4 regions of the Stenotrophomonas sp. YJH_SMC_46 genome follow, and region 4 is predicted to be linked to each of the others. Evidence: predicted binding sites of a transcription regulator. Region 4 holds the regulator's gene; each other region holds the start of a gene.
The links. The regulator FliA, encoded in region 4, starts transcription of late flagellar genes. The targets are predictions, from matches to a motif close to TAAAGTTTNNCNNNCNNNGGCCGATAA.
Positions count from the first base shown of each region.

Region 1 (7,829 bases), on a different contig from region 4:
GCGCCACCTGGACCGCACTGGTGCTGGAATACCGCGCCGGCGATGGCCGCGTGGTCAGCCTGGTGCGCCTGCTCTGGATCTCCGGCAACGGCACCTCGGCCGGCGATGTGCGCAAGCACTACATGATCGCCGAGCGCCCGTTCGACATCGCCAAGGATCTCGGCGGCTTCGACCTGGACCTGCGCAAGCTCAAGCAGAAGCTGTCCGACCTGCACCACTTCGACACCTTCTCCGGCTACGCCGAGCGCTTCCGCGACCTGCTCGGCATCGACAACGAGATGGCGCTGCGCCTGCTGCACAAGACGCAGTCGGCGAAGAACCTGGGAGACCTCAACGTCTTCCTGCGCGACTTCATGCTCGACACGCCGAAGACCTTCGACGCCGCCGAGCGCCTGGTCAGCGATTTCGCCGAGCTTGATGGCGCACACCAGGCGGTGGTCACCGCCCGCCGCCAGGTGGAAACCCTGCTGCCGGCGCGCGCCTACTACAACGACCTGAAGGAAATGCACCGCCGGCGCGGTGACGACGAAGCCTTGAAACTTGGCGTCGACAGCTTCCGCGAGAGCCGCCGCCAGGCGCTGATCGAAGCGCGCCTGCGCGAGATGGACGTGCGTGACCGCGGCCTGCTTGGCGAAGAAGCCCAGCGCCGTGCCGCACTGGACAATCACACCGAGCGCCTGGCCGAACTGGAGCTGCAGCGCCGCCAGCAGGGCGGTGAGCGCATCGAGGAACTGGAACGCGAGCAGGGCCGTGCCGAAGCTGAGCGTGACCGCCGCCAGGCCAAGCGCGAGCAGGCACGCCAGGCGGCGCAGCAACTGGGGGCCGAACTGCCGGACGACGCCCATGGCTTCGCCGAACTGGTCGAGCGCGCACAGAACGAGCTGCAGGACCGCCAGCGTGCCTCCTCGGCACTGGACGACGCGATCAGTGACCGCCTGGGCGGCAAGCGCGATGACGAGCGCCGTTTCGGCGAAGTCCGTGCCGAACTCGAAGCGATGCAGCGCACACCGTCCAACATCCCGGCGCCGATGCAGAAGCTGCGTGCGCGCCTGGCCGAAGAGACCGGCATCGCCGAGGCAGCGTTGCCGTTCGTAGGTGAACTGATCCAGGTCCGCGCGGAAGAGCAGGGCTGGCAGGGTGCCATCGAGCGCGTGCTGGGCGGTTTCGCGCTGTCGCTGCTGGTCGACGACAAGCACTACAACGATGTTGCCGAGTGGGTGAACCGCACTCACCTGGGCATGCGCTTCACCTACTACCGCGTGCGCCGCAACGATGATGCGTTCGCGCGCGAACCCTCGGCGAAATCGCTGCTGCACAAGCTTGAACTGCGCGAGCATGTGTTCGAAAGCTGGCTGCGCCGGGAGCTGGGCAAGCGCTTCGACTACGAATGCGTGGATGCCAAGCAACTGCGCAACGTCGACCGCGGCATCACCCGCGAAGGCCAGGTCAAGCATCCAGGTGACCGTTTCGAGAAGGACGACCGCAGTGCAGTGGGCGACCGCCGCCGCTGGATCCTCGGCTTCAACAACCACGACAAGGTCGGTGCCTTCGAGCGCGAAGCCCAGGAACTGGCCAAGCGCATCGCCAGCTGCGAGACCGACATCGCGCGCCTGCGCGGGCAACGTGACCGCGACAACGAACGCCGCCTGGCCTGCCACGAGCTGGTCAGCATCAGCTGGAACGAGATCGACATCGCCGCTCCGCAGCAGCGCCTGAGCGATATCGAAGCCACCCTGCGCGACCTGCGCGAAGGCAACGCCGATCTCGCCAGGCTGGCCAAGCAGATCGACGCCGTGCGTGCGGATATCGAACAGGCACGCCGCACCTATGAGGACGTTCGCGTCGAACGCGGCCAGCTGGTCAAGGAGCGCGACCGTCTCGATCGCGCCCGCCAGCAGAGCCGTGCACTGGTGCTGCCGAGCCTGGCCCAGGAGCAGGAGGCCGGGCTTGCCGAGCGCCTGCAGGAGCAGGGTCCGCTCAGCCTGGAAACGCTCGAAGCGCACATGCGCCAGGTCAGCAACGCGCTGAACGAGCAGCTGTCGTCCTCGCAGCAGGACCTCAACCGCATCGAGAACCAGCTGATCGGCTGCTTCCGCCGCTTCATCCAGCAGTGGCCGGAGGAGTCGGGTGACTTCACCGTCTCGGTGGCCTCGGCCGAGGACTTCCTCGCCCGCCTCGAACGCCTGGAACGCGATGGCCTGCCGCAGCACGAAGAGCGCTTCTTCGATCTGCTGCAGAACCAGAGCAAGAACAACCTGCTGGCCCTGCAGCGCCACAGCGCCGAAGCCCGGAAGTCGATCGGACAGCGCCTGGATGAAGTGAATGCCAGCCTGGAGCAGGTGCCGTTCAACCGTGGCACGCTGCTGACCATCGAACTGAGCGACCGCCGCCTGCCGGAAGTCGCCGAGTTCCACCTGCAGCTGCGCGAGGTGCTGTCGCAGCAACAGACCGAGCAGCGTGAACTGGCCGAATCGCAGTTCACCGTGCTGCGCCAGCTGGTCAACCGACTGGGCTCGCAGGAAGGCGAGGACAAGCGCTGGCGCGAGCTGGTGCTGGACGTGCGCATGCACGTGGAGTTCATCGGCGTCGAGCTGGATGCGGAAACGCGCCAGCAGGTCGAGATCTACCGTAGTGGCGCGGGCAAGTCCGGTGGCCAGCGCCAGAAACTGGCCACCACCTGCCTGGCGGCAGCGCTGCGCTACCAGCTCGGCGGCGCCGACAGCCAGCTGCCCAGCTACGCGGCGGTCGTGCTCGACGAGGCCTTCGACAAGGCCGACAACGAGTTCACCGCGCTGGCGATGAACATCTTCGACAACTTCGGCTTCCAGATGGTGGTCGCCACCCCGCTGAAGTCGGTGATGACGCTTGAACCGTTCATCGGCGGCGCCTGCTTCGTCGAAATCAGCGGCCGACACGACTCCGGGGTGTTGCTGATCGAGTACGACGAAGAAGGCAAGCGCCTGAAGCTGCCCGAGCGCAGTCGCCAGCAGGCCAACGAACCGGAAGAAGCCGAGGCCTGACCCGGCCGATCGAATGGGGAATGCCGGCCAGCGGCCGGCACCACCCATGGGCGGGGTTCACGACCCGGCTGTGCCGGCCGCTGGCCGGCAACCGCATTCACGAACCGCGGAACGTGTCCCACGCCATCCGCGCGATCAGCACCACCACCAGCCCCACGAACAGCTTGCGGATGAACGGCGTGCCGCCCTTCAACGCCAGGCGCGTGCCCACCACCGAACCGATGATGTTGGCTGCGGCCATCGGCAGCGCGAACAGCCACAGGATGTTGCCTGTCGGCACGAAGAACGAGATCGCCGCCACGTTGGTGGCCAGGTTCACCACCTTCGACGCCGCCGACGCACGCAGGAAGTCCAGGCCGAAAAAGCGAACGAACAGGAAGATCAGGAAGCTGCCGGTGCCCGGCCCGAAGAAGCCATCGTAGAAGCCGATCGCCGCACCGATCGCCAGTGCGATCACCAGCTCGCGGCGGCCGATCTCCTGTGGCCGGTGCAACGCGCCGAAGTCCTTCTTCCACAGCGTGTAGGCCAGCATCGCGATCAGCAGGACCAGCACCAGCGGGCGCACCGCGTCCTTGGGCAGCAGGCTTACCGCAGTGGCCCCGGCGAAGGAGAAGATGAAGGCGGTACCAGCCGCGAACAGTACCGGCTTCCACGGGAAACGCACGTTGCGCGCGTAACGCCAGGCAGCCGCACCGGTACCGAACATCGAACTGAACTTGTTGGTGCCGAACAGCATCGCCGGTGTCTGCTGCGGCAGCACCGTGAACAGTCCCGGCAGCTGCACCAGGCCACCGCCACCGACGGCGGCATCCACAAGACCGGCGATGAAGGCGATCACCACCAGCCACCACAACTCGGGGGGAACCAGTTCCAGCACGGCGATCAATCAAGGTGGGGGCGCGACAGCATACGCCCTTCGCCGATGGATGCTGGCGGCGCCCCGCGCGACAATGCGCGCATGAGCCGAAAACCTGCCGATCCCTGTCCCTGCGGGCTTCCCGCGGAGTACGCCGCCTGCTGTGGCCGTTTCCATGCCGGCGACACCGTCCCCGACGCCGAACGCCTCATGCGTTCGCGCTACAGCGCGTACGTGCGGGGCCTGGCAGGCTACCTGCGCCAGAGCTGGCATCCGGACACGTGTCCGGTCGAGTTGTCGCTGGATGACGCGCCCGGGCAGCGTACGCACTGGCTGGGCCTGACCGTCCATGAGCACACCGTCACCGGCGCTGACAGCGCCGAGGTGAGGTTCACCGCCCGCTACCGGGTAGGCGGCGGCAGCGCGGTGAAGATGACCGAACACAGCCGCTTCCTGCGCATCGACGGTCGCTGGTACTACCTCGACGCAGTCTGAGCCTCAGCCCGCTGTCCGGCGTTCGCCCGGATCTGGTTGCGGCCGCCGTCCTTGGCTGCGTACAGCGCCCGGTCGGCGGCCTTGACCACCGCTGCCGGGCGCAGGTCCACAAGGCTGTCGGCCAGGCCGATGCTCACCGTCACCTGCACCACCGGGCCGCTGCCGCCGCGCCCGCGTTGCTGACGCCCGGCGTCATCGTCGCGGCTGCGGGTGCTGCGGTCGCGCAGCTGCATGCGGGTGTCCTCGATGCTCTGCCGCAAGGCTTCCACGGCATCCATGCAGGCGTCGGCCGGCTGGCCCAGGAACACCACCGCGAACTCCTCGCCGCCGTAGCGGAACGCACGTCCACCATCACCGACCCGCGCCAGCCGCGAGGCCACCAGGCGCAGCACGTCGTCGCCGGTGTCGTGGCCGTGGGTGTCGTTGAACGATTTGAAGTGGTCCACGTCCACCATCGCGATGCTGTAGGTGCCGCGCGCCCGTTGCAGGGTCTCATTGAAGGCGCGGCGCCCCGGCAAGCCGGTCAGTTCGTCGCGGAACGCCATGTGGAACGACTCCTGCAGCATCGCGCCCAGCATCAGCAGCAGGGCCGCACTGGCCAGCGCAGGCAGCAGCACCGGCTGCAGGAAGACCCTCGGCAGCATCCACCACAGGCACAGCAGCGCCAGCAGCATAGCCGTGTGCAGCGGCCGCGGATGCCGCCATGCCTGCCAACCCAGCGCCGCCGTGGCCAGCAGGAACAGCAGCGCCGGCAGCTGCGCCAGCGCGTTCCAGTCGGCCGGGATCCACGCCCAATGACGGTTCGACAGCAGATCATGCATGCCGCGCGGCTGCTGCGCGGCCAGCAGCAGGAAGGTCAGCAATGCCGTACTGCTGGCGACGGAGCGCAACAGCAGGTCGTGCCTGCGCCGCCCACGCTCCGGCCACAATGACAGGCCGGCGAACAGCAACGGCAGCCACGCCGAGATGGCATGGAAGCGCAGCGGTGTCAGCGCGCTGACATGGCCGCTGCGCAGGTAGCCGCCGACATCCTGGTGCAGCATCGCGAACATGACTGCCACCACCAACAGCAGGCAGAGCGCACGCACCTGGTGGTAGAGAAGGGCCAGGCCGGCACCGAGGCAGGCCAGCAGCCAGGGCAGAACGCGTTGGGCCGGACTGGCCACGTCTTCGTTGCCCAACGCCGCCCACAGCACCACGGCAACCAGCACGGCGGGCAGCACGAACAGGTAGTGCGCAGGCTGGCGGAGCGGATGCAGGGGCAATCAGGAATTCCAGCGCGGTGACGACGCGGCCGCAGCATTGCCGTTAGCGGCGTTCGGGGCGGCTTCTTGAATGCGGCAGGCCCATCCATGTGAACGAAGTGACGCCGGACCATGACATCGCACTCACCCGCCGGCACCGATGCTGTCGGCATGGACAGCGTACCCGCCGCCGTCGCTGCCCCGCAGCACGATCTCGCCCACCAGTTCGCACGCGTGCGTGCGCGCAGCATGCAACTGGCCGGCCCGCTCAGCGCCGAGGACGCCATGCTGCAGAGCATGGCCGATGCCAGCCCCAGCAAGTGGCACCTGGCCCACACCACCTGGTTCTTCGAACGCTTCGTGCTGGCCGGCTTCCCGGCTGCGCCTGCACATGACCCTGCATGGGACTACCTGTTCAACAGCTACTACAAGAGTATCGGCCCCGCCCATGCCCGGCCGCAGCGCGGCCTCCTCTCACGGCCCTCGCTGCAGCAGGTGCATGACTATCGCCAGCAGGTCGATGCACAGGTGCAGTCGCGGCTATCGGCAGGTGACCTGGACCCACACGCGCTGCACAACCTGCAGCTGGGCCTGCAGCACGAACAACAGCATCAGGAGTTGTTGTTGACCGACATCAAGCACGCGTTCTGGTGCAATCCGCTGCAGCCGGCCTACCGCGAGGACCTGCCCACCCCCCCTGGCGCTGCCAGTGCACAGGGCTGGATCGAATCACCCGAGCGCATCGTTACCGTCGGCGCTGCAGCCTGGCCGCAGCACGCTGCGTTTGCCTACGACAACGAATCGCCGCCGCACCGCGTGCTGCTGCCGGCACATGCTCTGGCCGAACGTCCCGTCAGCAATGCCGAGTACCGTGCTTTCATCGATGCCGGCGGCTACCGCGAACCGCGCTGGTGGCTCAGTGAAGGCTGGGCGTTGCGTGAAGCCGAGGACTGGCAGCACCCGCTGTACTGGGATGACACCCTGCAGCGCGAATACACCCTGGGCGGTTGGCGCGAGCTGGATCCGCACGCGCCGGTCTGCCATCTCAGCTACTTCGAGGCCGATGCCTGTGCCCGCTGGGCCGGGGCACGCCTGCCCAGCGAGTTCGAGTGGGAGGCCGCCGCCGCGTCTCAGGCGGTGCGGGGCCACTTTGCCGATGACGATCACCTGCACCCGCAGGCGGGGCAGGGCAGCGGCCTGCGCCAGCTGTTCGGTGATGTCTGGGAGTGGACTCACAGCGCGTATGGCGCCTATCCCGGCTACCGCCCTTTCGCGGGCAACCTCGGTGAGTACAACGGCAAGTTCATGTGCGGCCAATGGGTGCTGCGCGGCGGCAGCTGCGTCACGCCACGGGGCCATGTGCGCGCCAGCTATCGCAATTTCTTCATGCCGCCGGCGCGCTGGCAGTTCTCCGGACTGCGCCTGGCCAGGGACCTCACATGAGCACCGTGCACGACGCGCTGCAGGCGTTGACCGACCTCACCCCCGGCCGCCAGCAGATCCTCACCGACGTGGTGGCCGGGTTGTCGCGCACACCGCGCCAGCTGCCATCCAAGTATTTCTACGATGCACGCGGCTCACGCCTGTTCGAGCAGATCACGCAGACCTGCGAGTACTACCCCACGCGTACCGAGCTGGCGCTGCTGGCGCGGGTGCTGCCGGACATCGCCCGCAGCGTCGGTCCTCATGCTCATGTGGTGGAGCTGGGCAGCGGCAGTGGCCGCAAGACCGCGCTGCTGCTGGCGGCACTGCAGGACCCCGTGGCCTACACCCCCATCGAGATCTCGCGCGCCGCGCTGCTGTCCAGCATCGACCATCTGGCCCCGGCGCTGCCGGACGTCGAGATGCTGCCGGTCTGTGCCGACTTCACCCGCGCGGTCGCCGTCCCGGCACCGGAACGCGAGCCTGCGCGGCGCCTGTTGTTCTTCCCGGGCTCCACGTTGGGCAATTTCGTCGAAGAGGATGCCGTCGCACTGCTGCGCGCGATGCGCCAGACCATGGGCCGCGATGGCCTGGCCCTGGTCGGCATCGATCTGCACAAGGACCCGGCATTGATCGAAGCCGCCTACAACGATGTGCAGGGCATCACTGCTGCATTCACCCTCAACCTGCTGGCGCGCCTGAACCGCGAGATCGGCAGCGACTTCGATCTGGACGGCTTCCGCCACCGCGCCCGCTACAGCATCGCGCGGCTGCGCATCGAAACCGATCTGG
Region 1 covers NZ_JCAFTO010000005.1:4,940-12,768, reverse strand. The annotation lists gene AC5P8C_RS15800 (ATP-binding protein) at 1-3,020, shown strand, start outside; gene AC5P8C_RS15795 (sulfite exporter TauE/SafE family protein) at 3,118-3,897, opposite strand; gene AC5P8C_RS15790 (YchJ family protein) at 3,979-4,371, shown strand; gene AC5P8C_RS15785 (GGDEF domain-containing protein) at 4,353-5,636, opposite strand; gene egtB (ergothioneine biosynthesis protein EgtB) at 5,787-7,058, shown strand; gene egtD (L-histidine N(alpha)-methyltransferase) at 7,055-7,829, shown strand, end outside.
Region 1: a site for FliA is predicted at 5,680-5,706, ahead of AC5P8C_RS15785 (GGDEF domain-containing protein). Genes of this name have one in related genera too.

Region 2 (7,829 bases), on a different contig from region 4:
GCGAGCCTTCGGCGACCTGGGCCAGCGAGATACCGTCGTTGGCGTTGCGGATGGCGACGTCGGTACCGCGGATCTGGGTGCCGAAGCGCTCGGAGATCGCCAGGCCGGCGGCGTCGTCCTTGGCGCTGTTGATGCGCGAACCGGAGGACAGGCGCTGGATGGTGGTGGCCAGCGAGCTGCCGCTGGTGCTCAGGTTACGCTGAGCATTCAACGACATCGTATTGGTGTTGATGACTTGTGCCATGAGGAGAGGTCCTTGAGCGGTTGCACGTGAGTTGGGTTAGACGCCCCCGACGTGCCCCGGGGGCGGCTCATGTCAGCGCTGCAACAGGCTGAGCACGTTCTGCGGTACCTGGTTGGCCTGGGCCAGCATGGCCGTACCGGCCTGCTGCAGGATCTGGGTGCGGGTCAGCTCGGCGGTTTCCTTGGCGAAGTCGGTATCGCGGATGCGGCTGCGCGAGGCCGACAGGTTCTCCGAGGAGGTCTGCAGGTTGGCCACCACCGAGGTGAAGCGGTTCTGGATGGCGCCGAGGTCGGCGCGGACGCTGTTGACCGACTCCAGGGCCTTGTCGACGATCGACATCGCCTTCTGCGCGCCCTCGGCGGTCGTGACGTTCAGGTCCTTGACGAAGCTGACCGCTGCACCGGTCAGGGTGCCGCCGTTGGTGCTGGTCTCGGTCAGGCCCAGGCCGGCGAGGGTGGCGGCGGTGACGCCGGTCGGCGGCGTTGCGGCGCTGACGCCCAGGGCGAAGGTCTGGCCATCCTTGACCGACGCCAGGCTGATGACACCGGCATTGACCGAAGCAACCACGCCGGTTTCGCCCAGCTTGTTGTTGATCGCCGCCGCGGTGGCCGAGGTGATCGATTCGCCGGCCTTCACGGTGAAGTCACTGATGGTGACCGTAGTGGCGGTGCCACCCGGCGGAGTGACCGAGACCTGCAGGCCCGAGTAGGTGGTGTCGGCGGTGGCTTTGTCGGCGGCGGCCAGGCTGGTGCCGGTGTAGCCGTTGGCAAAGGTGGCCGCGCCCAGTGAATCGGCCTTGGCGTTGACCACGCTGTTGATGGCGATGGCCTGGCCGGCGTTGGCGCCGACCTGGAACAGCTGGCTGGTGAAGCTTCCATCCAGCAGCTTGGTGCCGTTGAAGTCGGCCTGCTTGGCCACGCGGTCGATTTCGGAGACCAGCTGGGTCACTTCGGCCTGCAGCGCCTTGCGGTCGCTGGCCGAGTTGGTGGCGTTGGAGGCCTGCACGCCCAGTTCGCGGATGCGCTGCAGGTTGTTGCCGACTTCGTTCAGCGAGCCTTCGGCGACCTGGGCCAGCGAGATGCCGTCGTTGGCGTTGCGGATAGCCACGTCCAGGCCACGGATCTGGGTGGTGAAGCGCTCGCTGATGGCCAGGCCGGCCGCGTCGTCCTTCGCGCTGTTGATGCGCAGGCCGGACGAGAGGCGCTGGATGGTGGTGGCCAGCGAGCTGCCGCTGGTGCTCAGGTTGCGCTGAGCGTTGAGCGACATCGTATTGGTGTTGATTACCTGTGCCATGGGGTCGTCTCCTCTTATATGGAACCCGTTGGTGAATGAAGCGAAGCGCCGCCTGTTTTTTTGTGTGGCTGTGTGCTTCGCCGTTGCCAAATGAATAACGGCGCTTTGTCAACAACCTTTAGCCGTGAATTCCGTTGAAGTCGTAATTCGTTGCCGGAGGCTGTTTTTCCGGGTTTTTCCAACCCCGAAGGGGCGTGTAGGCGCACCCGGAAGGGGCGGTTGGGCAGGCCCAACCAGCGCTGATGAAGGTATCGGCGGGGTGGGGCCGGGCTTGATGGGCAATCACGGAAAATCCGCCGAGCGCTGTCTGGAATGCTTCGCGGCGACGGGCCACGGAAACGAAAAAGGCCGCGATGCAAGCATCGCGGCCTTTCGGGGCTGAGGCGGGGGTGCTGTCAGCCGATCTTGTTGAACAGCGACATCGACTGCATCTGCGAGAAGATCGTCTGTGCCGCCTGCAGCGCGGTGCTCTGCAACTGGTACTGGCTCAGCGCATCGGCGTAGTCCAGGTCGCGCATCTGCGACAGCGTGGTTTTCAGCGTCACGCTGTTGGCTTCGCGCATGTCGGCGGCGTTGTCCAGTGCCTTCAGCTGCGCGCCACCGGCCGCACGCGAATCGATCATCCGCTCCGACGCGCGCGCCACGTCACGCAATGCACTCTGCAGTTCGTTCTGCTGGGCGCTCATCTTCGCGGTGGTGCCGGTGTCGGCATCCAGTGCGGCGATCAGCTTGTCCATGGTGTCAAAGATGTCGCGGCTGCTCGCCGGCTTCACGTTGAAGCTGTCGCCCGCTGCCGGCGCGCCGGTAATCTGCAGCCGCACGCCGTTCACTTCCACGTTGTCACCTGCCTTGAAGGTGCCGGTGCCGGTCACGTTGCCGGCGCCATCCAGCACCTCGTACTGGTCGGCAGCGGTGAAGCGGATGCTGAAGGACTGCCCGTTCCAGCTGTCGCTGCCATCACGGGTGATGTTGGTCAGCACGCCGTTACCGGTGTTGCCCGCCGCAGCGGCGCCATCGACGAAGCCATCGCCGGTGGGGATGCGCATGAAGATTTCGCTGCCGGGCAGGGCATCGCGCACGTAGGTATCGGGGCCGACCTCGATCTGGCGCTGGGTCTGGTCACCGCGGTAGACCACCTTGCCATTGATCCTGGCAAACGGCGGATCGCCGTCGTTGGTGCCGCCGAATACATAGCGACCCGTGCCGTCCTCGGCGTTGGCCAGCGACAGCAGGCCGTCGCGGATCTGGTTCAGTTCGGTGATCAGCGTCTTCTTGTCGGACGCGCTCAGGGCGGGGTTGCTGGCCTGGATGGTCAGGTCGTTGACGCGCCCCATCAGATCATTGACCTGGGCCAGGGTGTTTTCCTGCACGCCCAGCCGGTTCTGCACGTTGCCGGCGTTGAGCTTCATCCGTTCCAGTGCGGCCAGGCTGCGGTCCAGTCCGACCGCTGCGCCGGCCCCGACCGGATCGTCCTTTGCGGAGACGATCTTGCTGCCGGTGGCGATCTGCTGCTCCAGGTGGCTGAGCTTGGCCTGCTTGGCCATCATCAGCGACACCGACTGGTTGTACATCATGCTGGTGGAGATGCGGCTGCTCATCGGCGGACGGCTCCCAGGATGGTCTGGAACATGCTGTCGGCGGTGGAGATCAGCTGCGAGGCGGCCTGGTAGGCCTGCTGCAGGCGCAGCATGTCGGCCGCTTCCTCGTCCAGGTTGACGCCGGACACTTCATCGCGCGCTTCCTGCGCCTTGTCGTTGATCACCAGTTGCGCTTCCAGCGAGTACTCGGCCGAACGGGCCGCAGCACCCACCTGGGTGGTGAGGCCACCCAGCGCGCCGTTCAGCGTCACCGTGCCGGCATTGAAGGCCTTGGCGCTCTCGACCTTGGCCAGCCTGGAGGCGTTGCTGTTGTCGGAGGAGCCGGCCGGCGTCGGGGTGATGTTGAAGGTGTCGCCGACCTTCGGCGCACCGTCCAGCACGAAGCTCCAGCCATTGGCGCTGATGGTCTGGCCGGGCGTGTAGGTCTGCGGCGGGCCACCATCGATGGTGTAGGTGGTGGCCGAGGTGAACACGATCGCGGCCGGATTGCGCAGGTTGGCGTTGCTCGAATCGGTCACGGTTACGCCACTCAGCTTGCCGGTGCCCGTGTTGGCCGTCGCGGCGGCGCCCTTTACCGCGGCAGCGGCTGCAATCCGGGACGGATCGGTGATGGCGATCTCCATGCTGCCGGCGACGCCTGCGGTGGGCTGCAGCAGGAATCGGTCGTTGGCAGCGGGGGTGCCACCCACGACCAGCGTGACGCCGTTGATCACCAGCGGATCGGCGGCGGTGCCGGTGCCGGCCAGCGGAACGCTGGCGCCGGTGTCGGCCCGGCTGGCCTTCCAGTTGCTGCCATCGAACTGCAGCACCACGTTCTGCGCGTCCAGCTTGCCCAGGTCGCCATAGGTGGCGCTGAGGCTGGCGGTGCCGGTGTTGGCGTTGTTGGCGGTGACGCGCGGGTTGCCGATGTTGAAGAAGTCGCCCCCGAGCTGGCCATACATGTCCACGCCCTGGTGGTGGGCCTGGTTGAAGGTCTCGGCCAGGCCGACAGCCAACTTGCCCAGTTCGGCCTGGGCCGGGGTCAGCACGGTGTCGCGGAACTCCATCAGGCCGCCGATCTGGCCGCCTACTGCCTTCGGGTCGAGGCGGATGGTGTTGCCCTGCGTTTCCAGGGCCAGCTGCAGGCGCTCGGGCTGGTACGGGTCGGCCACGGTGGTGACCTTGGTCGCGGTGGTGCCCACCACCAGCGCGTTGCCGCCGGCGGTGTAGACATTCATGATGCCGCCGTCCTGGATCACCGCGGTGCCGCCGGTGTAGCCGATCAGCTGGGTGATCAGCTGGTCGCGCCGATCGAGCAGGTCGGGCGCGGCGGTGGCGATGTTGGTGCCGATCGCACCGTTGATCTGCGCGATCTCCTGCGCCAGGCGGTTGACCTCGGTGGCACCGGCCAGCAGGCCGTTGTTGACCTCGCTGTTGAGGTTGTTCAGGTGGGTGTTGAGCTGCACAAAGCGGTTGGCCAGGGCCTTGCCGCCATCGAGCATGTTCTGGCGATCGGCCGTGCCGGAGGCATTGGAGGACAGGCCACTGACCGAGTCGAAGAAGTTCGACCACACACCAGAGACATTCGTGGCCGCATCAGAGAACAGCGCGTTGACCCGGTCGGCCATGCCCGAAAGCTGTTTCAGGCGCGCCAGTTCGCCGCTGCTGTCGAGCAGGCGCGAGATGGCCAGCTGGTCGGCGGTGCGGCGGATGTCGGTGATGCGGGTACCGTTGCCGACCGTGCCGTAGCCATAGTTCTGCGGATCGGCGGTGGCGAAGTTGACCTTCTGCCGGCTGTAGCCGGGCGTATTGAGGTTGGCCACGTTGTGGCTGGTGGTCGCCAACGCACGCTGGAAGGCGAGCAGGGCACCGGTACCGGTGGAAAGTACGTTGGACATGGGATTCCTCAACGACGGGTGATACCCAGCGCCGCGGTCGCGGTGCTGGCGAAGGTCTGGCCAAGGCGCGAGCCGGCGTCTGCCACGGCGGCGACGGCGCGCTCGATGGTCGGGCCGCCGGCGATCGCGGCGATCTTGGCCGCGTAGCGCGGATCGGTGGCATAGCCGGCGCGCTGCAGGCCACGGGCGAAGCCCTGCACGTCGGTGCCGGCCTGCAGGGCCTGCTGGTAGCGCGGGCTGGTCTTCAGCAGGCGCACGTAGTCGGCAAAGCTCTCGGCCGGCGAACTGTAGGCGCGGAAGCTGGCGGTCTCGTTGCGGCGCACGCCATCGACATATTCATGGGTGCCGGCTACGGCGCGCTGGCCGTTCCAGCCATTGGCCTTGATGCCGAACAGGTTGTGCGAAGTGCTGCCGTCGGCATGCTTGATGTGGCGCTTGCCCCAGCCGGTTTCCAGCGCCGCCTGGGCGACCAGGGCGCGGGCATCCACGCCCAGTTCCTTGGCCGCACGCTGCGCGTGCTGCCAGATGCTGGCGACGAAGCCTTCCGGGGTGTGCTCGCCGAGCCGGGCGACAGCGGTGCGGGTCGCCATCGCATCGGCCGGGCTGATCGCGGTGCCGCGGTTGCTGGCGGTGGCCGACCACTGGTCGCTGTTGGCGGCCCAGTCCTCGCCCTGCAGGCTGCCGATGTACGGATCGTCGGTGCCCAGCGAGCGGTGCATGCTGCTGCTCTCGCGCCCGGCGATCAGATCCAGGGCCTGCTCCATCGGCGCCACTGCCGCCTGCGCACCGTGCTGCGCACCGGCAGCCATCTGCTGCAGCAGGCGCACCGCCTGGCTGCCGTCTTCCAGTGGCAGCGACGGTGCCGGCCTGGCCGGTGCATTGAGCTGGTAAGCACGGCTGGCCTTGGCCGGATCCACGCGGGCATCCAGCGCCGGGCCATCGGCGGCCTGGCCGGACAGCTGCCGGCTGATCATGCTGGACAGGCCCAGGCCTTTGCCGCGGGTCATCGCCTCGGCAATCTTCTGGTCGTACATCTCGCGGAACATCTTGTTCTCGCCGGGAAACAGCGAGTCGCCGAAGCTGGCGTCACGCATGCTCTTGACCAGCATCTGCGCGAACTGGCCTTCCAGCTGGCGCGCCACCTTGTCGATCCTTGCCGGATCGTTCTGTTGCGCCGGGTGCAGGTCGAATGCGGGATTGATGCGCATGTCAGATCACCTCGAGCTCGGCACTCAATGCGCCGGCCTGCTTCAGGGCTTCCAGGATCGCGATCAGGTCGCCCGGTGCCGCACCTACGGCGTTCACCGCATGCACGATCTCGTCCAGGGTGGTGCCGCCGCTGAACTTGAACATGCGGCTGCCGTCGTTGGTGGCGGTGATGGTGGACTGCGGGCTGGCCACGGTGCGGCCGCCGGACAGGGCATTGGGCTGGCTGACGTTGGTGTTTTCCTGGATGGTCACGGTCAGCGAACCGTGCGAGATCGCCGCGGGTCCCACGCGCACCTGCTGGCCGATGACCACGGTGCCGGTGCGCGAATTGACCACCACCTTGGCCGGGGCGCTGCCCGGGGTCAGTTCCAGGTTCTCGATGCGCGCCAGCAGGCCGACGCGTGCGCCCGGGTCGGTCGGCGCGGTGACCGCGACGGTCACGCCATCGATCGCGCGTGCCGCACCTTCGCCGAAGGCGTTGTTGAGCGCGGCGACCATGCGCGAGACCGTGGTGAAATCGTTGTTGTGCAGGTTCAAGGTGATGTCGCCGCCGTTGGCCAGCGGATCGGGCAGGGCACGCTCCACGGTGGCGCCGTTGGGGATACGACCGACGCTGGGCACGTTCACCGAGACACGGGAACCATCCTTGCCCTGCGCACCGAAGCCACCCACGATCAGGTTGCCCTGGGCGATGGCGTAGATCTGCCCGTCGGCCCCGCGCAGCGGGGCCATCAGCAGCGAGCCGCCGCGCAGCGACACCGCGTTGCCGATCGAGGACACCGTGATGTCGATCGGCTGGCCGGGCTTGGCGAACGGCGGCAGCTCGGCATGGATCGCAACGGCGGCCACGTTCTTCAGCTGCGGGTTGACGTTCGGCGGCACGTTCACGCCCAGCTCGCCGAGCAGGTTCTTCAGGCTCTGCACGGTAAAGGGCGCCTGGCTGGTGCGGTCGCCGCTGCCATCCAGGCCGACCACCAGGCCGTAGCCAACCAGTGCGTTGCCACGCACGCCGCCGACCTGTGCCAGGTCCTTGATGCGCTCGGCGCTGGCCGGGGCTGCCACGACCATCAGCATCAGCGCGACGAACGACGCCACGCGGCGCTGCCAGGAAGAAGAGGGGAGGAGTTTCATGGCCATACTCAGAACGGCGTCAGGCCGGAATTGAAGAAGCGGCTCAGCCAGCCCATCGCGTTGGACTGCGCGACCGGTCCGCGGCCGCCGTAGACGATGCGGGCCTCGGCTACGCGGCTGGAGGGAATGGTGTTGTCCTGGCTGATGTCGCCAGGGCGCACGATGCCCTGCACCTGCACCAGTTCATCGCCCTGGTTGAGCCGCAGGTTCTTCTGCCCCTGCACCACCAAGTTGCCGTTGGGCAGGCGCTGGATCACGGTGACCGTAACGCTGCCCTGCAGGCGGTTGCTCTGCGCGCTGTTGCCCTTGCCGGTGAAATCACGCTTGCCTTCCGCACTGGCGCTGAGGATGTCCTTGCCGCCCAGGGTGACCGGCGCGCCAAAGATGCTCGGGCTGCCCAGGCTCAGGTTGGACTCCTTGTTGGTGGCGGTGTTTGCACTGGTCTGCGCGGTGGTGCTTTCCAGCAGGGTGATGGTC
Region 2 covers NZ_JCAFTO010000001.1:882-8,710, forward strand. The annotation lists partial or broken gene AC5P8C_RS00005 (flagellin) at 1-244, opposite strand, end outside; gene AC5P8C_RS00010 (flagellin) at 317-1,537, opposite strand; gene flgL (flagellar hook-associated protein FlgL) at 1,933-3,135, opposite strand; gene flgK (flagellar hook-associated protein FlgK) at 3,132-5,012, opposite strand; gene flgJ (flagellar assembly peptidoglycan hydrolase FlgJ) at 5,021-6,220, opposite strand; gene AC5P8C_RS00030 (flagellar basal body P-ring protein FlgI) at 6,222-7,358, opposite strand; gene flgH (flagellar basal body L-ring protein FlgH) at 7,361-7,829, opposite strand, start outside.
Region 2: a site for FliA is predicted at 1,632-1,658, ahead of AC5P8C_RS00010 (flagellin). Genes of this name have one in related genera too.

Region 3 (7,829 bases), on a different contig from region 4:
TCTTCCCGGCGGTGCTGTCACTGGTACTGGCACTTGCGGTGGCCGGCAGCCTCGGCCGCGAGGTCCGCGATGGCACCCTGCCCGCCTGGCTGGGCCGCACGCCGTGGTCGGCGATTGCCGGCAAGGTCGCGCCGTACCTCCTGCTGTTCTCGCTGTATGGCGCGCTCGGCATCGGTTACCTGGCATGGCTGCGTGGCGACGGCGTGGCCGGCAGCGTACTTCTGCTGCTGCTCGCGCAGCCGTTGTTCTACCTGGCCACCGCCGCCTACGCGCTGTTCTTCGTCGGCGTCACCCGCGACATGGGCACCGCACTGTCCGCGGTGGGCCTCAGCATCGGCACCGCACTGGCGTTCTCCAGCGCCACGTTCCCGGTGCTGGACGGGCCGTTGTTCACCCGCATCTGGCATCAGCTGCTGCCATTGAGCGCCTACATCAAGCTGCAGACCCAACAGCAGTTCATCGGCTCGCCGCTGCAGGTTTCGGCATGGCCGCTGGCTACGCTGCTATTGATGACGGTGGTGGCCGGGGGCATCGGCGGGCTGCGCCTGATCGCCTTTGCGCGTACCCCAGAAGCCGCACAGCCGGCGGGGGGCGACGCATGAGCGTACTCTGGCGCAGCCTCCGGCAGACCCTGATGGCGGTCCTGTGCGACCGCTACGCGATCGTGGTGATGGTCGGTGCAGTGATCCTGTACTCGTTCTTCTATCCGGCCGCCTACCGGCACCAGGTGGCCGGCAACCTGCCGGTGCTGGTGGTGGACGAAGACCACAGCGCGACCAGCCGCGAGCTGCTGCGCAAGCTCGACGCACTGCGCGTTGCGCGCGTGGTCGGGCAACCGGCGGACGTCGACAGCGCACGCCGGCAGCTGGAAGCCGGCCAGGCCGAGGGGATCGTCGTGATCCCGGCCAATCTGGAGCGCGACATCCTGCGCGGCCATCCAGCCAAGCTGGTACTGCTTGGCAACGGCGCCTACCTGGGCCGCGCCAGCTGGGTGCTGGGCAGCGTAGCTGACGCGCTGGGTGCGTTCGGGCGTGATGCCGTGGTCGGCCAGGCCGCCTTCATGGGTGCACCCCAGGCCCTGCCGGTCACGCTTGTGCAGCGTCCGCTGCACAACACCCAGGAAGGCTATGGCAGCGCGATCGTGCCCGGGGTGGCCGAGCTGATCGTGCACCAGACGCTGTTGATGGGCATCGGCGTTCTGCTCGGCGGCCGCCGCCTCGCACTGGGCCGGCGCCTGCGCTTCGACCTGCCGACGCTGGCCGGCATGGCGTTGGGCTTCGGCCTGATCGGACTGTTCGGCCTGTTCTGGTACGCCGGTTTCACTGCCTGGGCGCAGGACTACCCGCGCGGCGGCAACCCGATAGGCCAGCTGCTGGGCGGCACCTTGTTCATCGCCGTCACCGTGGCCTTCGGCCTGTTGGTCGGCAGCTTCTTCCGCACCCGCGAGCGCGCCTTCCAGTACATCGTCGCCACCTCGATCCCGCTGTTTTTCCTGGCCAACCTGTCGTGGCCGGCGGTGATGACGCCGCAACCGCTGGTCTGGCTGGCACAGCTGCTGCCCACCACCTCGGGCATCAACCTGATGGTGCGCCTGAACCAGATGGATGCCCGCCTGACCGACGTCAGCCACGAACTGATCACCCTCACCCTTCTGCTGCTGCTTTACGGCAGCCTCGCCGCCTGGCGCCTCCTGGCCCGAAAAGGGGACGGAGGGGATTAAGTCGCAGGCAACCTGTTCAAGGGCCGCGGCATGGCCGCTTCGAGCCGACGCTCAGGGATCCGGGGCGTACCAGAACGGGATGCGGAACGCGCGACGCCGTCCGCCCCCGCGCTCGCCGCCTGTGGCATTCCACACCAGTTCCAGGTCATGGCGTCCGGGCGCGAGGCCGCGGGTAGGCAGGTACCCCACCAGGCCACGCATATCCAGGTCGCGCCGCTCCATGGGCACGAAGCCATGCAGGTCGACCGGGGTGCCGTCCAGCTTGACCTGCCAGAGCCGGGAAAGGCACTCCACTGCGGCGTTGGCGGCCTGTTGCCCGGAGGCTTCATTGTGCGCGTCCGGAAGTGCGGTGCAATGCTGGCGCGCCAGCGGATTGTCGCGTTGCGGGCGATGCGGAATGAACACGCGAAGCTGCCCACCGCTGATCGTGTCCGACGGGATCATCGGGTACGGCAGCAGCTGGTCATGCGCCGAACGCATCGATTCGTAATGCGCACTCAGCATGCCGTGCTCAACCGCCGCTTCCGTGACGATCTGGTACCGGTTGAACAGCGAGAACTTCAACGACGCCATCACCTGCACGGCGGCCAGCAGCATCGCTACCAGCACCGCGAACAGGTAGGCCGCCATGAACGAGCGCGAGCGCAGGTTGCTCTGCATGGTCAGCTGCATGGTCTGCATCAGGCGCAACAGCGGAACCCGTTGCAGGGCCGCCAGCATGCCCTGCAGGAGTCGCTGCGGTCGCTCATGGGGCTGCCCGCGCGCCTGCCGCCGCGCCACGATCTTTTCCAGGATCCCGGGGGTAACAGCCAGCGTCAACAGTGCGGCCAGCACGCTGCACAGGGCGAGCATGGCGACATGATCGGCGCCACCTGACAGCGCGCCGATCACCATCGACACACCGAGCGTCAGGACGGCCAACACCAGCGTGCCCGCCAATGTCTGTACGGCAAGCAGGGTGGTCGAGAACAGCATCGTCGCCAGCCGGTCGGCCCGTTCGATGCTGCCATCGAGGCCTCCGTCCCGGGCCTGCAGGAAAGCGCGCGTGACCGCCCCCATTCTTGGCAGGCGCGCCCAGTCAATGCCATCGGGGAAATGCGACCGGAGGCCGATCAGCCCGATCCAGTAGCCGCGCACCGTGAGGTGGATGATCAAGGCGACTGCCAGCACATAGCACATGCCGACACTGATGCTGAAACCGAACCAGAGCATCTGGAAGTACATACCTTCGGTGTGCAGGCTGCTGCGCGCCCAGGCGTCGAACAGATAGCCCGGCACGGCCAGCAGCGCGAACGCCAGCAGGCCCGAAATGAACAGCTCGAGTTCATCGGTGCGATCACGCACCCGTTGGGGATGGGCGGTCGCTTCCGCTATCGGGTCATGCCCGGCGAGCGGTGCCGGTTGGGGAGCTGGAGCCGATTCGTTCACTGGACGTTCATCCGTTGAGTCGGCGCAGTATAGGCATGACGCCAGATTCAGCGATACGGGTCCGGAACGACGAACGCCGGCGCGGGGCCGGCGTTCGAATATTGCGATGTGGAAGGGCCGAACAGGTGTGGCAGCGACCGATCAACGATAGACGCGTTCGCAGCGGCGCTCGACGACGCGGTCGCCGTTCTTCTGCTGGCTGTTGCCCTGGATCTGGCGACCAGCCGCACCACCGGCCACGGCGCCCGCCACGGTGGCGAGCTTCTTGCCGTTGCCGCCGCCCACCTGGTTGCCCAGCAGGCCGCCGATTACCGCGCCGGTTGCCGTACCGGCAATGCGGTTCGGATCGCGCGAGTTGCGCTGCACTTCCACGTTCTTGCAGACCACGCGGCTACCGTCGTTGAACCTGCGCCCCTCATCACGCGGGCCGTAAGTCTGCGCGCCGGCCACCGACGAGGCCGCCAGCAGGGTACCCAGCACAAGCAATCGGGTCGAGGTCTTCATGGCCATCTCCTGAGTTCCGGTACGGGGCCAGTGTCCCCCAGCGGTTGGCAACCGGAAGTGAAATGGGCGTGCCCCCAACCTCGCCGGCCATCGCGCGTTCAGGGAAAAAATCCGCGCCCATCACGGTCAACGATCGTGATGGGCGCCGTCTCCCTGCCGGCATGCGCTGTTGCTAGAACTCTTCCCAGCCGCCCGCGTTCGCAGCCAGCGTCGGCTCGATGCGTGGTACCAGTACCCCCGGCCGGCGTACCGGAGTCACTTTCGCCGCGACCGCGGCCAGGACCGGGCGCACGGCTGCGGCCGTGGTTGCCGCACTGATGCGGAACACCGAAACCGCTTCGGCCAGCAGATTGGCCTGCTCCTCCATGGAACGAGCCGCGGCGCTGGCCTCTTCCACCAGCGCCGCGTTCTGCTGCGTGGTCTCGTCCATCTGCACCACCGCCTGGTTGACCTGTTCAATGCCCGAGCTCTGCTCCTGCGATGCGGCAGATATCTCGGCCATGATGTCGGTCACCCGCTGCACCGAGGCCACCACCTCGCCCATGGTGGTGCCAGCCTGGCGGACCAGCGCCGAGCCGTCGGCGACCTTGCCAACCGAATCCTCGATCAGGCCCTTGATTTCCTTGGCCGCACCCGCCGAGCGCTGAGCCAGTGTGCGCACCTCGCTGGCCACCACCGCAAAGCCCCTGCCCTGTTCACCAGCTCGCGCGGCTTCCACCGCCGCGTTCAACGCCAGGATGTTGGTCTGGAAAGCAATGCCATCGATGACCGAGATGATCTCAGCGATCTTTTTCGACGAGGCCTCGATCGCCGACATCGTGGTGACTACCTGGCCGACCACCTCGCCGCCCTGCGAAGCGACACCGTGCGCGCCGATCGCGAGTTGATTGGCCTGGCGTGCGTGCTCGGCATTCTGCTTCACGGTGGAGGTCAGTTCCTCCATCGACGCCGCAGTCTCTTCCAGGTTCGCCGCCTGCTGCTCGGTGCGCCGCGACAGGTCGGTGTTGCCCGCGGCGATCTCGCCTGCCGTCAAGTTGATGCTGGACGCGCTGGCCTGGATGCGGCCGACGATCTGCGTGAGCTGGTCGACGGTGGCGTTGCAGTCATCGCGCATCCGGGCGAACACGCCGTGGAAGTCCCCCTGCATGCGCACGGTCAGGTCACCGCGCGAGATGGACTGCAACAGGCTCGATACCTGCACCAGGTTCTCGTCGGTGGTCTGCATCAGCCGGTTGAGCCCGGCCACCATGTCGTGGAAATCGTGAGCGAAGCGCTGCTCGTCACCGCGCAGGCTGAAGTCCCCCGCCGCTGCTGCCGTCGCCAGCCTGCGGATCTCACCGTTGATCGCTGACAGGCTGGCCTTGGTCTCGTCCATCGCCTGGGTGATCGCGGCCTTCTCGCCCGGCAGAGGATCCATGTCTACCGATAGATCGCCCCGGGCGTAGTGCTTCATTACTTCGATCAACCGGTTCTGCACCTGCACATGCGAGCCGACCAGCGCATTGGTCTCGTGCACCATGCGCCCGTAGTCACCGGGGAAGGCGCTCTCATCCATGCGATAGCTGAGGCTGCCCGCATCGTGCTGGCGAGCCAGTTCCCCCTGCGCCGCCATCACAGACTGCAATTGCGCCTGCATGCGCTGCATCGACCTGAGCAGCTGCGTCACCTCATCGTTGCCGGAGGCGTCGATGCTGCTGTCCAGCCGCCCGTTGGCGATGCCATCGGCGAGCTTCACGGCTCCCTCCAGCGGCCGGGTCAGGCTGCGGGTGATGGCCCATGCGGCCAGCGAGCCGAGTATCAGGCTCAGCACGCCGAACACGATCGACAAGGTGCCGGTCCACGCCTCGGTCGCGCGGTAGTCCTCGCGGCTGCGCGCCGTCAGCACCTCCTGGTGCCGCAGCAGGGTGGAGATCGCCTCGTTCCAGGCCGTCGCCAGGCCCTGCTCGGCAAGCAGCTCCTTGGCTGCACCGTCGAAATCGCCGGCCTTCATGCGCTCATGCAGTTGCCGGGTGGACGCGTCGGTGGCCTTGCGTGCCGCGTCGATCCGCGCGACCAGCGTATCGCCGGTGGCATCACGCGGAATCTTGATGTACTTGGCCCATATGGCGTCGTACGCCTGCGACAGCTCCTGCGCCTTCCGATAATCCCTGTCGAAATCCTCACCTCGCTTGATCACCATCAGCCGGCGCTGCATCAGCACCGCATTGTTGGTATCCAGCATCTCGTTCAACAACCGCATTTTCACCATGTTGACGTCCACCACTTTCTCGAACTGGGTGGACTTCAGGTGATTTCCGTACAGCGCCAGGCCGACGATGGCGACGATGAACAGCAGCAGCAAACCAAACCCGGCGCCCAGCCGGGATCCCACTCGGAGGTTGCGTAAGGCGAGCATCTCAGTTCCCTTGATCAATGGCCGTACGGTCGATGGCGGCGCAGGCAGGGGAAACTTTATGGGCCGATATTATTGTATCGATCCAGATATCCTGAAATGTGCGGGCTGTTGTGAAAACCGCGCACCGGCAAATTCCTGCAGCCGCGCATTGCAAACGTGCATCGGACCACCCAATATTCGACCTGAATGCGGGTTATTCATTTTGCGAGCCGGTGACGGCGCATGGAGAACGAGTAGCCAGCATTAACTTGGGCTGCGAAGAAGCCACCAGAGGCATGTGCCACGCTTCCTTCCGCCTCTGGCCTGGGAAAGAACGTTCGATACTTTCTCGAGAAAGCCCCATGAACTCGCGCTCAGTATCGGTGTTTCTCCGGAGTAGTCCCTGGCATCCATGACCGATGCAGAAGATGCATGGCGGCGTGGCGTCCGCCCACTGCAGAGCAAGCCACCACGTAGCCAGTGCAATGATTCGCATCGTCGCTGGCCCTCTACGCATCCTTCGACGTCCGTCGTGACCTGTGGCAAAGGCGCACCGCGATGCCATATGGCATTCAGCCCGGACCGACCGCGCAAAGCTCTCTCGTGCTGGGCCATCAACAACAGCGCGGACCACGCTACAGTCGGCGCATGACCCTCGTCCTGCAGATTGAAGGCGCCGCCATTGATGACATCGCCAGCCTTTACACGGAGATCAACCGCGTGTTCATGGCCGGCGAGGCATGGCAGCTCGGGCCGAGCCTGGACGCACTGGACGACCTGCTGCATGGCGGCTATGGCGCACTGGCTGGCCACGCGCAGGCCACGCTGATCTGGCGCGATATCGCCCACAGCCGTTCGGCGCTGGGCGTGGAGGCGACCTGCCAGTGGCTGCAGGCCAAGCTGGACGCACCAGGCAGCTTCAACGCGCGGGCGATCGCCCGCCGGCTGCAGGCGGTGCGACAGGGCGAGGGCCCGACCTACTTCGAGATCGTCATGCAGATCTTCGACAGCCATCGGCAGATCACCCTGGTCCCGGCCTGAACCCTTTTTCGTGCCGCACCGGCCTGCCACCAGTGGCGGCAGCCCTGCGCCCCAGCAGTTACCATGGACGGCCCTGTACCGGCTCCGCTGCCGCCGCCCTCCGGCGCGGCCGGACGCCCCGATTCACGAGTCCCATGTCCAAAGACAAGTCCGCCGAACATACCCCGTTGATGAAGCAGTTCTTCGCAGCCAAGTCCGAGTATCCGGACCTGCTGCTGTTCTTCCGCATGGGCGATTTCTACGAGCTGTTCTACGACGACGCGCGCAAGGCCGCGCGCCTGCTCGACATCACCCTGACCCAGCGTGGCAGTTCCGGTGGCGCACCGATCCCGATGGCCGGCGTGCCGGTGCACGCGTACGAAGGCTACCTGGCACGGCTGGTGGCGCTGGGCGAGTCGGTGGCGATCTGCGAGCAGATCGGCGATCCCGCGCTGGCCAAGGGCCTGGTCGAGCGCAAGGTGGTGCGTATCGTCACCCCCGGCACGGTCACCGACGAGGCGCTGCTGGATGAGCGCCGCGACACCCTGCTGATGGCCCTGTCGCGCAGCAAGCAGGGCTATGGCCTGGCCTGGGCCGACCTGGCCGGCGGCCGCTTCCTGGTCAACGAAGTGGAAACCGACGACGCTCTGGAAGCCGAACTGGCCCGCCTGGAACCGGCCGAGCTGCTGGTGCCGGACGAGGAGAACTGGCCGGAGTTCCTGCGCCAGCGCACCGGGGTGCGCCGCCGCGCACCGTGGCTGTTCGACGCCGACAGCGGCCGCC
Region 3 covers NZ_JCAFTO010000003.1:106,910-114,738, reverse strand. The annotation lists gene AC5P8C_RS09950 (ABC transporter permease) at 1-602, shown strand, start outside; gene AC5P8C_RS09945 (ABC transporter permease) at 599-1,720, shown strand; gene AC5P8C_RS09940 (hypothetical protein) at 1,772-3,064, opposite strand; gene AC5P8C_RS09935 (glycine zipper 2TM domain-containing protein) at 3,290-3,658, opposite strand; gene AC5P8C_RS09930 (methyl-accepting chemotaxis protein) at 3,825-6,047, opposite strand; gene AC5P8C_RS09925 (barstar family protein) at 6,675-7,067, shown strand; gene mutS (DNA mismatch repair protein MutS) at 7,202-7,829, shown strand, end outside.
Region 3: a site for FliA is predicted at 6,080-6,106, ahead of AC5P8C_RS09930 (methyl-accepting chemotaxis protein). Genes of this name have one in related genera too.

Region 4 (7,829 bases):
ATGCGCTGTTCACCTTCAACATCGCCATCTCGCTGATGGTGCTGCTGGCGGTGGTCTACGTGAAGCGCCCGCTGGACTTCACCATCTTCCCGATCGTGCTGCTGATCACCACCATGCTGCGGCTGGCGCTGAACGTAGCCTCCACCCGCGTCATCCTGCTCAACGGCCAGAACGGCCACGATGCGGCCGGCAAGGTGATCGCCGCCTTCGGCGAATTCGTGATCGGCGGCAACTACGCGGTCGGCATCGTGGTGTTCGCGATCCTCACCATCATCAACTTCGTGGTGATCACCAAGGGCGCCGGCCGCGTCTCGGAAGTGACCGCGCGCTTCATCCTGGACGCGATGCCCGGCAAGCAGATGGCGATCGACGCCGACCTCAACGCTGGTTTGCTGACGCGTGAAGAAGCCAAGCTGCGCCGCGAAGAAGTCCGCGAGGAAGCCGACTTCTACGGTGCGATGGACGGTGCCAGCAAGTTCATCCGCGGCGACGCCATCGCCGGCATCCTGATCCTGTTCATCAACATGCTCGGCGGCCTGGCCGTGGGTGTGCTGCAGCATGGCATGCCCTTCGGTGAAGCCGCTGCCACCTACACCCTGTTGTCGATCGGTGACGGCCTGGTGGCCCAGCTGCCGGCGCTGCTGGTCTCCAGTGCGGTGGCGATGCTGGTCACCCGCGCCTCGCGCTCGCAGGACATGGCCCAGGCCATGACCGGCCAGGTGTTCGGCCAGTACCGGGCGCTGGCGATCACCGCCGGCATCATCGGCCTGGTGGGCCTGGTGCCGGGCATGCCCAACGTCGCTTTCCTGACGCTGGCGTCGATCCTCGGCTTCATTGCCTGGAAGCTGTACCGCAAGACCCAGGCCCCGGCCGCCGATGCCGCCGCAACGGGCAAGGACCCGGCGGCGCTCAGCGCCCTCGGCCGCCCGGCCGCGCCGGCGCCCACCGCCGAACTGAGCTGGGACGAACTGCGCCCGGTCGATCCGCTGGGCCTGGAGGTCGGCTACCGGCTGATTCCGCTGGTGGACAGCAACCAGGGCGGCGAACTGATGGCGCGCATCAAGGGCGTGCGCCGCAAGCTGACCCAGGATGTCGGCTTCCTGATTCCATCGGTACACATCCGCGACAACCTGGAACTGCCCGCCAACGGCTACCGCGTGCTGGTGCACGGCGTGCCGGTGGCCACCGCCGAGATCCACCCCGACCGCGAGCTCGCGCTGGACCCGGGCAGCGCGCTTGGCACGCTGGAAGGCATCGCCGGCAAGGACCCCGCGTTCGGCCTCGATGCCACCTGGATCCAACCGCACCAGCGTGCCCAGGCCGAAACGCTGGGCTACACGGTGGTCGACCCGGCCACCGTGGTCGCCACCCACCTTTCGCACCTGATCCGCGAGCACGCACCTGAGTTGCTCGGCCATGAGGAAGTGCAACACCTGCTGGCCAACCTGGCCAAGAGCGCGCCCAAGCTCGTCGAAGATCTGACGCCGAAGGCGCTGCCGCTGTCGGCGGTGGTGCGCGTGCTGCAGAACCTGCTGGTCGAGCGCATTCCGATCCGCCAGCTGCGCAAGATCGCCGAGGCACTGGTCGAACATGCGCCCAGCAGCCAGGACCCGGCCGTGCTGACCGCCGCCGTGCGCACCGCCCTGGGCCGCTTCATCGTGCAGGAGATCGCCGGAATGTCGGCGGAGCTGCCGGTGTTCACCCTCAACCCGCAATTGGAACGTGTCTTGCAGGAGTCCACGCAGGGCAACGGCGCCGCGCTGGAACCCGGACTCGCTGAGCGACTGCACCAGAGTCTGGCCGAATGTGTCAGCAAGCAGGAAGCCCGCAACGAGCCCGCGGTCGTGCTGGTACCTGGCCCGGTGCGCGCCGCGCTGGCACGCCTGGTCCGCCACAGCGTTCCGTCGCTGTCGGTCCTGGCCTACAGCGAGGTACCGGAGGACAAGCGCCTGAAGCTGGTCGGAACGATCAGCTGACGCCGCCCGCCGACGCGCCAGAAAACAGACACCACCTTCGAACCAACGCAACAGACAGATACCAAGGGGAACCCGCACCGTGCAGACCACCGACCACCCGAGTTCCCCGGCCGCCACTCCGCCGTCTTCGCCTCGTGACCACAGCATGAAAATCAAACGATTCGTCGCCGCCGACATGCGTTCGGCCATGAACCTGGTGCGCAAGGAACATGGTCCTGATGCCGTGATCCTGTCCAACCGCCGGATCGAGGAAGGCATCGAGATCGTCGCCGCCGCCAACTACGATGAAAGCGCCGTGCAGCGTGCGCTGGAAGCCTCGCGCCGCGACGTGGCGCCGCCGCCGGCGCCCAAACCGCGCACCGCCGCCGATGCGGTGATCGCCGCCGTCACCCGCCGTCGCAGCGCCACCCCGGCACCGGAGCCGGTCGCCGCCACCACCTCGGCGGTGGCCGCCCTCGCCCGCGCCGCGGTCGGCGCCACCGGCCGCACCCTGGACAGCGCCGACGAGATCGTGCCGACCCGCGGCAGCACCGGCTTTGCGGCCACCCTCGCGCGTGCCGCCGTCAACGAACCGGCGCTGCCGGAACAGATCTTCGCGCCGTTCGCCGAGGCCATCGTTGCACCGGCCGCCGCCGTGCCGGCCAACCGCGCCCGCTTCCCGATCGATCCGCCGCACGAGGCGCATCACGAAAGCGTGGCGCCGGCCGTGCAGCCGCCGCCGCTGCCGACCGCTGCCGTCGCCGACGCGCAGCCGGCCAGCGCCGCCAGCGAACCGGCGTTGGCCGATGCCATTGTCGAAACCGCGCCGGCCCCCACCCTGGCTCCGGCTCCGGTGCTGACGGTGGTCGCCCAGGACGACGCCGAGATCCGACAGTTGCGCCAGGAAGTGGCCGGCATGCGCCAGGTGATCGAGCGCGAGATGAACCGCTTCACCGACGAGCGCCTGCGCGGCTGCCCGGTGCGCGCCACCGCGTTGGACCTGATGGACGAATATGGCTTCGATGCCGGCCTGGCCCGCGACGTGGCCATGCAGATCCCGCTGGAGACCGAAGCCCATCGTGGCCGCGGCCTGATGCTGGGGCTGATCTCGCGCAAGCTGCCGATCGCCCCGGTCGACCCGCTGGAAGAAGGCGGCGTGATCGCCCTGGTCGGCCCGACCGGCGCCGGCAAGACCACCACCATCGCCAAGCTGGCCTCGCGATTCGCCGAGAAGCACGCGCCGCGTGACGTCGCCCTGGTCACCACCGATACCGCCCGCATCGGCGCCCGCGAGCAGCTGTACGGCTACGGCCGCCAGCTCGGCATCGCGGTGCACGAGGCCAACAGCGGCACCGACCTGGACCAGCTGCTGGAACGCCTGAAGGACTACAAGCTGGTGCTGATCGACACCGCCGGGCTGGGCCCGCGCGACCGCGCGCTGGCCGCCCAGCTGCAGTGGCTGCGTGCCGCCCGCCAGGTGCGCACCCTGCTGGTGCTGCCGGCCAATACCAGCTTCGGCGACATGGACGAGGTGGTCCGCCGCTTCGGCGCCGCCAACCTGCAGGGTCTGGTGCTGAGCAAGCTGGACGAGACCGGCCGCTTCGGCAACGCCCTGTCTGTGGCCGTGGACCATGCCCTGCCGATCACCTGGGTGACCGATGGCCAGGACGTCCCGGAGGACCTGCACCGGGCCAGTGCAGCCAATCTCGTACTTCGCCTTGAAGATTTGCGCCGAGCGGCCGATATGCCCTGCAACCCGGAGTTGAACCATGCCGTCGCGTGAGTACGCCAAGCTGACCAAGACCTTCCCGCTGTCGGCCACCCGCAGCGAGCCGCTCGGCCCTGTGCGCACCATCGCGGTGACCGGCGGCAAGGGCGGCGTGGGCAAGACCAACGTCTCGGCCAACCTGGCTGTGGCGCTGGCGGGCATGGGCAAGCGCACGCTGCTGCTGGACGCCGACCTGGGCCTGGCCAACATCGACGTGATCCTGGGCTTGAACCCCACCTTTACGCTGGCCGACCTGGTGGCCGGCCGCTGCTCGCTGGACGACGTCATCGTCGAAGGCCCGAACGGCGTGCTGGTGGTCCCGGCCGCTTCCGGCCGCCGGCACATGGCCGAGCTGGCCCCGGCCGAGCATGTCGGCCTGGTCAACGTGTTCTCCGAACTGGAACGCGAGCTGGACATCATGGTGGTCGATACCGCCGCCGGCATCACCGACGGCGTGCTGACCTTCTGCCAGGCCGCGCAGGACACCGTGGTGGTGGTCTGTGACGAACCGGCCTCGATCACCGACGCCTACGCACTGATCAAGGTGCTGTCGCGCGAGCGCGGCGTGGACCGCATCCAGGTGGTGGCCAACATGGTGCGCGACCCCAACGAGGGCCGCGTGCTGTACGAAAAGCTGACCCGCGTGTGCGAGAAGTTCCTCGCCGATGTCTCGCTGAACTACCTGGGCTGCGTGCCGCAGGACGACTGGCTGCGCCTGTCGGTGCAGCGCCAGCAACCGGTGGTGAAGGCCTACCCGTCCAGCCCGGCCGCGCTGGCGATCACCGAGATCGCGCGCCGCACCGCACGCTGGCAGGCGCCGACCGAACCGCGTGGCGGCGTCGAGTTCTTCCTCGAGCGCATTCTCAAGCAGCGCGGGGTGGCCGCATGAAAGGCGCAGCCCAGTACCGGGAGGTCCAGCGCTCGGCGGCCAACGAGGTCATCTCCCAGCACTCGGACCTGGTGCGGCGCATCGCCCACCACCTGGCCGCACGCCTGCCGGCGAGCGTGGAGGTGGACGACCTGATCCAGGCCGGCATGATGGGGCTGATCGAAGCGTCGCGCAGCTACGACGCCGACCAGGGCGCCTCGTTCGAGACCTACGCCTCGATCCGCATCCGCGGTTCGATGATCGACGAGATCCGCCGTGGCGACTGGGTGCCGCGCTCGGTGCATCGCCGCGCACGCGACGCCGCTGCCACCATCCGCCGCCTGGAACAGAGCACCGGCCGTGCCGCCAGCGCCACCGAAGTGGCCGCCGCGATGGAGATGCCGCTGCCCGAATACCTGCGGCTGATGGAAGACGCCGCGCGTGGCCAGGTGCTGAGCCTGGAGTCACGCATCGAGGACCAGGGCGAGCTGGATACCGTCGCCCAGGGCGGCCCGACGCCGCAGCAGGTGCTGGAGCGCGGCGAGTTCGGCCGCGAGCTGGGCAAGGCCATCGGCCACCTGCCCGAGCGCGAACAGCTGGTGCTCTCGCTCTATTACGAGCAGGAACTGAACCTGAAGGAGATCGGCGCGGTGCTCGGCGTGAGCGAGTCGCGGGTCTGCCAGATACACGGCCAGGCCGTGCTGCGCCTGCGTGGACGATTGAAGATTTTCGAGGCGGCCGACGCCGGCCTGGAAGAGTGAACATGCCCGAGGCGGCTGCCCCCGGCCACCCGGAATGAACAACAAAGGAACTCTGCTTTGAACAAGAACATGCGCATCCTGATCGTCGACGACTTCTCGACCATGCGTCGCATCGTCAAGAACCTGCTGGGCGATCTTGGCTTCACCAATACCGCCGAAGCCGAGGACGGGCATGCCGCGCTGTCGCTGCTGCAGAGCCAGTCGTTCGATTTCGTCGTCACCGACTGGAACATGCCGGTGATGACCGGCATCGAGCTGCTCAAGGCGATCCGCGCCGATGCCAAGCTGAAGACCCTGCCAGTGCTGATGGTCACTGCCGAAGCCAAGCGCGAACAGATCATCGAAGCCGCCCAGAACGGCGTGAACGGCTACATCATCAAGCCCTTCACCGCGCAGACGCTGGAAGAAAAGCTCGGCAAGATCTTTGAACGCCTGGCGGCCAGCGCCTGATGGATACCACGGTCGACAAGAACGCCCTCGCCCTGCGCCTGCAGGAAGCCCTGGACGCACTGGAGTCCGGTGACGAAGCTGCCTGGCGGCAACGCATCGACGGACTGGTCGCGCTGCGCACGCAGCCGATGATGAGCGGCCTGTCGCGGCTGGCCCGCGAGCTGGGACAGGCGCTGGGTGAACTACCGACCGTGCCCAGCGAGGCCGGTGAGCTGGATGACGCCTGCGCGCGCCTGGACCACGTGGTGGCGATGACCGAACAGGCCACCCACCGTACCCTGGACCTGGCCGAGGAATGCCGCAGCCTGACCGAACAGCTGCGTGCCGAAGGCCTGCAGCCAGGCCAGGACGCGCAGCTCGAGCGCATCCGCCACAACCTGACCGAGATGGCCCTGACCCAGAGCTACCAGGACCTGACCGGGCAGATCATCCGCCGCGTGGTCGGCATTGTCCGCCGCGTCCACGAAGGCTTCGGCGCACTCGGCCTGCCGCCGGAACAGCATCGCACCGACCCGGCACTGGCCGGGCCGGCACTGAAGGGACTGGACCGCCACGCGGTCTCGCAGAACGACGCCGACGACCTGTTGTCGGATCTGGGGCTGTAAGCATGAGCGCGGTATCCGACGACATCACTGCCGATTTCATCATCGAGGCGCAGGAGATCCTGGACCGCCTCGGCGAACAGCTGGTGTCGCTGGAGCAGGCACCGCAGGACAGCGACCAGCTCAATGCGGTGTTCCGCGGCTACCACACGCTCAAGGGCGGCGCCGGCTTCCTCGGCGTCACTGCCATGGTCGAGCTGTGCCACGCCGCTGAGGAGGCGCTGGGCGCGGCGCGCGCCGGCCAGGCCGTGCTGCAGGCCCACCACTTCGACGCGGCCCAGCAATCACTGGATTACCTGCAGTCGATGCTGGACGCCGTGTCGTCCGGCACCGAGCCGGGCTATGCGCCGCCGGACCTGATCGCCCAGTTCGACGTGCACGGGGGTGCCGTGGCTGCGCCCGCCGCCGCAGCAGCACCCGCCGCGGGGGGCAGCGACCTGATCACCGACGACGAATTCGAGGCGCTGCTCGACCAGCTGCACGGTGGCAATGCTCCGACTGCGATCGCGCCGGCAAAAAAAGCCGACGACGGCCTGATCAGCGAGGACGAGTTCGAAGCCCTGCTCGACCAGTTGCACGGTGGCGCCGCACCGGGTGCCAAGCCTGCTGCAGTCCTGGCACCGGCGCCGGCGCCCGCGCCGCGCCCGGTCGCTGCACCGGCACCCGTGGCCAAGCCGGCGGCCAAGCCGCTGGCCGAGGCCGAACACACGGTGCGCGTTGATACCAAACGCCTGGACGCGATCGTCAACCTGATCGGCGAACTGGTGCTGTCGCGCAATCGGCTCAAGACCCTGCGTGCACGCCTGCGCGATGAAGAGCTGGACCGCGCCGTGTCGACGCTGGATATCGCCACCGCGCGCCTGCAATCGGCGGTGATGCGCACCCGCATGCAGCCGGTGGGCAAGGTGTTCTCGCGGTTCCCCAAGGTCGCCCGCGACGTTGCCCGCTCGCTGAAGAAGGAAGTGGACCTGGAGCTGATCGGTGCCGAGACCGAGCTCGACCGCAACCTGGTCGAGGCCCTGGCCGACCCGCTGGTGCACCTGGTCCGCAACGCCATCGACCATGGCGTGGAAATGCCCGACCTGCGCGAAGCACAAGGCAAGCCGCGGATGGGCCATGTACGCCTGTCGGCGCAGCAGGAAGGCGACTACGTCAGCATCGAGGTGCAGGACGATGGCGCCGGCATCGACCCGGAGAAGCTGCGCGCGAAGGCGCGTGAGAAAGGCCTGATCGATCCAGAAGCCGCTGCCCGCCTGAGCAGCGAGGAGTGCCTGCACCTGGTGTTCCTGCCGGGCTTCTCGACCAAGCAGCAGGTCACCGATATCTCCGGCCGTGGCGTCGGCATGGACGTGGTGCAGTCGCGCATCCGCGAACTGAGCGGCCAGATCCAGATCCAGTCGGAACTGGGTCGTGGCAGCCGCTTCC
Region 4 covers NZ_JCAFTO010000008.1:24,151-31,979, forward strand. The annotation lists gene flhA (flagellar biosynthesis protein FlhA) at 1-1,976, shown strand, start outside; gene flhF (flagellar biosynthesis GTPase FlhF) at 2,122-3,738, shown strand; gene AC5P8C_RS19715 (MinD/ParA family ATP-binding protein) at 3,725-4,612, shown strand; gene AC5P8C_RS19720 (RNA polymerase sigma factor FliA) at 4,609-5,352, shown strand; gene cheY (chemotaxis response regulator CheY) at 5,410-5,802, shown strand; gene AC5P8C_RS19730 (protein phosphatase CheZ) at 5,802-6,407, shown strand; gene AC5P8C_RS19735 (chemotaxis protein CheA) at 6,410-7,829, shown strand, end outside.